DNA from 2 places in the Mesorhizobium sp. CA15 genome. Region 1 is predicted to be linked to the other one. Evidence: predicted binding sites of a transcription regulator. Region 1 holds the regulator's gene; the other holds the start of a gene.
What was found. Region 1 encodes LexA, which represses DNA repair genes until DNA is damaged. Its sites were predicted from a motif close to TGTTCNNNNTGTGTTCNG; they were not measured.

Region 1 (2,401 bases):
AACCGCCGGATGCCCGTGCCCGCGGCGTAGCCCTGCTCGAACGCGAAAGGCCGGGCATGGCCCCACCAGCCGCTGAGCGGCTGGCGAATGTCGCCGTGGTGGCGGTTCGCGGCGTAGATGAAGGCCGGTGAGCCCGGTCCGCCATTGAGATATTTGTAGGTGCAGCCAATAGCGAAATCGGCATTCGAGCCGTCGAGATCCACCGGCAGCGCACCCGCCGTGTGGCAGAGGTCCCACACGATCAGCGCACCGGCTTCATGAGCCTTGCGGGTGAGCGCCGCCATGTCGCGCAGCCGGCCGGATTTGTAGTTGACGTGGTTGACCAGGATGACCGCGACGCGATCGTCAACCAGTTCCTCAATCGTCGGGGCATCGGTGCCTTCGAGCCGCAGCACCGTGCCGAGCCGCGTCGATGCGACGCTTTCCGCCATGTAGAGGTCGGTCGGAAAGCTGTCGCCCTCGGCAACGATCACCGAACGCTCGGGCCGCATTGCAAGTGCCGCATGCAGGACCTTGTAGATGTTGATCGAAGTCGTGTCGCAAACGACCGTCTGGCCGGGTTTCGCGCCGATCAGCCGTCCTAGCTGGTCACCCAGCTCGATGGGCATATCGAACCAGCCGGCGGTGTTCCAGGCGCGGATGAGATCCCGCGCCCATTCCTGCCTCGCGGCAGTCTCGATCTCGCTGAAGGCGTCTACCGAAGCAGCGCCCAGCGAATTGCCGTCGAGGTATATGACGTCTTCCGGCAAGACGAAGCGATCGCGCATGGCGCGCAGCGGATCCGCGGCATCCATCGCCTCGACTTCGGCGAGATCAGGAATTCCCCTCATTGTGCTGCCGCCTCCATTTCGATCTGGCCAAGGGGGTTTTCTCACCACCGTCGGCGACAGGGCAAGAACCTTTGGTCCTATGTTAGCTGGTCCATAGACGGCGAAGACTGCGGATCGGAACTTCGCCAAGGTTGGCATTTTGGGTTCGTTTCGTTCACGGTGCCACGCGCTTACGGTAGAGCCAACCACGGCTTCGTGATCGTGGCGGGTTGTATTTCAGCGTAAGGGGAACTCCAAAATCGAGCGAAATCAATGCCGCTGCCCCAGGAGGGGCAGCCGGCCGTCACCGGATGCGACATTGTTTCGGCAGCCTTAACAAATTCACTAAACTTTAAACGGTTGCGGAACACAACTGGAACAGATAGTGTTTGTTCTGGGTTTGTTTTTCTGATTCTGGTTTCAGAACCCGTGGGGGCCGCCGATGCTGACGCGCAAACAACATGAACTCCTGATGTTCATCCATGAACGCCTGAAGGAGAGCGGGATTCCTCCATCATTCGATGAGATGAAGGAGGCGCTCGACCTTGCCTCCAAGTCCGGCATCCACCGGCTGATCACTGCGCTGGAGGAACGTGGCTTCATTCGCCGGCTGCCGAACCGGGCGCGCGCGCTGGAAGTGCTGCGCCTACCCGACTCGATCGCGCCTGGCCTGAATGCCGCGAAGAAGTTTTCGCCGAGCATCATCCAGGGCGGCCAAGGCAATCTCAGTCGCCAGGTCAAGCCGACGACGCCATCGCGCACCCCGACGCCAAGCAACGACGACGAGGCCGCGGCGGCCGTATCCATTCCGGTGATGGGCCGCATCGCCGCCGGCGTGCCGATTGACGCCATCCAGCACCAGACGCATTCGATCTCGGTGCCGCCGGACATGATCATGGGCGGCGAGCATTACGCGTTGGAGGTCAAGGGCGACTCGATGATCGAGGCCGGCATCTTCGACGGCGACACCGTCATCATCCGCAATGCCAACACCGCAAGCCCGGGCGAGATCGTGGTGGCGCTGGTCGACGATGAGGAGGCGACGCTTAAGCGTTTCCGCCGCAAGGGTGCCTCGATCGCGCTCGAGGCCGCCAACCCGGCCTATGAGACCCGGATCTTCGGACCGGATCGGGTCAAGGTTCAGGGCAAGCTCGTCGGACTTATCCGCCGCTACTGAGCAGAACTGCCCGGCCTTCTTCGCCCGGACGACAATCTATTGGGCCGGTGCGGCGGCTGGTTTTTCCGGCTGCTTATAGGGCGCCAGTCCCCTCGCCTCGCGCGTGTATTTCCGCTGCTCGTGCCAGGGTCGGTATGGTTCTACGACCGCGTAGCGGACGGTTGGCCGCGCGGTTGCCGATTGCGGATCGAAGAAAACGGCGGCGCTGCCGTCGCGCGCCAGCTGCCGCTTGGTGACGACGAGCACACGCGGATCGCGGCACGGGTTATAGGCCGTGGCGTCGTTGATGACGATGAGGTCGGCGAAGCCGCAGGCCGGCCGGGCGGTGTCGCGGGTCTCGGCGAGCGCGACGATCGCGCCGGAAGGATGCCGACCGATGCAGAGATCGCCGCTGCAATAGAAGGGCGAGCCGGGC
Region 2 (2,401 bases), on a different contig from region 1:
CGAGACGAAATCGCCGGTCAGGACGCGCAACTCCTCGACGGCCCTCGACATCGGCACGATACGGCCGGCCGAACGGTCGCTCACGCAGGCGTCGATGACGCACAGAAGATCGATGAGTTCGAAATTGTCCATGGCGGCCTCCGCCAGCGCCATCCCTTCGCTCCGTCAACGGCCCGGGGCGCGGACTGGTTCCCGCGCCCGGCTTCATCCGCGCGGCCTGGCGGGCGCGAGCTTGAGATCGAAGCGGGCCGGCAGGCATGGCTCGAGGCAGGCTCGGCGCAGCGATCCGGTCGCAATCGTATCGACCGGGAGAAGGATCACCATACGGGCCTGGCGCTCGGGCCAGAGCGGCCTGCCGAAGACGAAGAAGACGCCGCCGACCAGGCCGGCCAGAAGCAGTGCGGCAAACAGATTGGCGATCATCTTACCGGGTTGCACGGCTGGCAACTCCAGGAGCGGTTTCAGGGGAAAGGCGTGCCCGCCATATCGCAGGAATAGCGGGCACGCCGTGGTCAACCGCCGATGAAGGGACTTTGTCCGGCGGCTTGCTAGCCAATGATTTTGGTGCCGTCGTTGTTTCCTGAAAATAGGCGTGTCGGGCCTCTGCGTTCGTGCAATGGGACTTCGGTCCGAAGATGGCCGGGGACCGTCGCCCGAGGGTCTGGAATATCCGCCTTCCACGACAATGCGCCAAGCGTTCGGCTGAGCTAGCGGTCACCTCAATTAATTAGCAATCGCTCATAATAAGGCTTATGAATACACTCGCGGTCGCCGACGATCGCAACGTCAGGCGCCGCTTCACACATGGGAGGGATACCATGGCCGAAGTTGCAATGAAGGTGACGAAACTCGAATCCAAATCGCACAACAATCCCGATGAGGTCCGCGCGCCCGCCAAGACGCGTGTCGAGATCGTCCGGCTCCCGGGCTATACGCTCGGGCGGATGAACATGCAGCCGGGCTGGAAATGGTCCGAATGCGTGAAGCCGGTGGTCAAGACCGACAGCTGCCAGGTCTCGCATGTCGGCTATGCCGTGTCCGGCTCGATCACCGTACGGATGACCGACGGCACGCAAAAGACCATCGAGGCGGGCACTTCCTACACCATCCCGCCCGGCCACGACGCCTGGGTGGAAGGCAACCAGCCGTTCCAATGCATCGAGGTGCTGAGCGCCGAAGAATACGCCAAGCCGGCATAGCGCAGACAGTCGCAATTTACGTTCAGAAGCGAAGGAGGGATCGCCTCGCGAGGCGATCCCTCCTCATGCTGCGGCGGCGTGTCCCGCGCAAAGGTCATGCGCACAACCGGCGCTCTATCTGTGGCTGCGCCCCCAGTTGTGGAAACCTGCACGGCCAAGCGTGGTGGCTTGACAGAGAGCTTCTTTTGTTCTCTTTATGTTCCGTTAATTCCCCTTACAAAAGACGCAGCTAATGCTGCAATGCCACACAAATGGCCATGGGAGCGCGCGATGGCCGCCACGAACACCGCCGCGGCCGCCACCATCCTGCACGCCGACCTCGACGCCTTCTACGCCTCGGTCGAGCAGCTGCTCGATCCGTCCCTGCGTGGCAAGCCGATCGCCGTCGGCGGAGGCGTGGTGCTGGCGGCCTCCTATGAGGCGAAAATCTTTGGCGTGCGCGGCGGCATGCCGGGCCGCAAAGCGCGCGAGCTCTGCCCTCAGCTCATCTTCGTCGGCGGTCATTTTTCCGAATACCAGCGCCTCGGCGACGCCGCGATCAAGGTGCTCGACGACTTCACGCCGGCGGTCGAGCGCATCTCGATCGACGAGGCTTTTGCCGACGTCGCAGGCTGCACGCATCTGTTCGGATCGCCGCAAGAGATCGCGCGAAAAATCCGCGAGCGGGTGAAGGCCGAGCTCGGCCTGCCGATCTCGATCGGTGTGGCGCGGACCAAGCATCTGGCCAAGATCGCCTCGCAGGTAGCCAAGCCCGAGGGGCTGGTAGTGGTCGAGCCCGGCATCGAGCTCGCCTTCCTGCACGACCTGCCTGTCACGCTGATGTGGGGTGTCGGCCCGGCGACCAAGGCCAGGCTGGCCGAGATCGGCGTCGAGACGATCGGGCAATTGGCGCGCACCCATAGCGGCGCGCTGGAGCGGCTGATCGGCCATGCCGCCGGCCAGAAGCTTGCCGCGCTCGCCTGGAACCGCGACCCGCGAAAACTCGAGGCACACCGCCGCGCGCATTCTGCCGGCGCGCAATCGGCGCTCGGCAGGAAGCCGGCAGTGCCGCGCGTCTTCGTGCCGACGCTCCTGCATCTGGCCGACCGCGTGGCCAGCCGGTTGCGCGCCAAGGACCGGCCCGGGCGCACAGTGACGGTGCGGGTTCGCTTCGCCGATCTGCGCGCTGTGAGCCGCTCGATCACGCTCGACCAGCCGATCCA

Region 2: the regulator LexA is predicted to act here: its motif matches at 1,386-1,403, upstream of dinB (DNA polymerase IV).

Annotation. Positions count from the first base shown of each region.
Region 1 covers NZ_JAIUHQ010000001.1:221,607-224,007, forward strand. Annotated here, with positions in the region: gene kynU (kynureninase) at 1-830, opposite strand, end outside; gene lexA (transcriptional repressor LexA) at 1,252-1,986, shown strand; gene LB515_RS01145 (ComEC/Rec2 family competence protein) at 2,023-2,401, opposite strand, start outside.
Region 2 covers NZ_JAIUHQ010000019.1:45,302-47,702, forward strand. Annotated here, with positions in the region: gene LB515_RS24160 (hypothetical protein) at 1-132, opposite strand, end outside; gene LB515_RS24165 (polymerase) at 205-438, opposite strand; gene LB515_RS24170 (cupin domain-containing protein) at 819-1,199, shown strand; gene dinB (DNA polymerase IV) at 1,470-2,401, shown strand, end outside.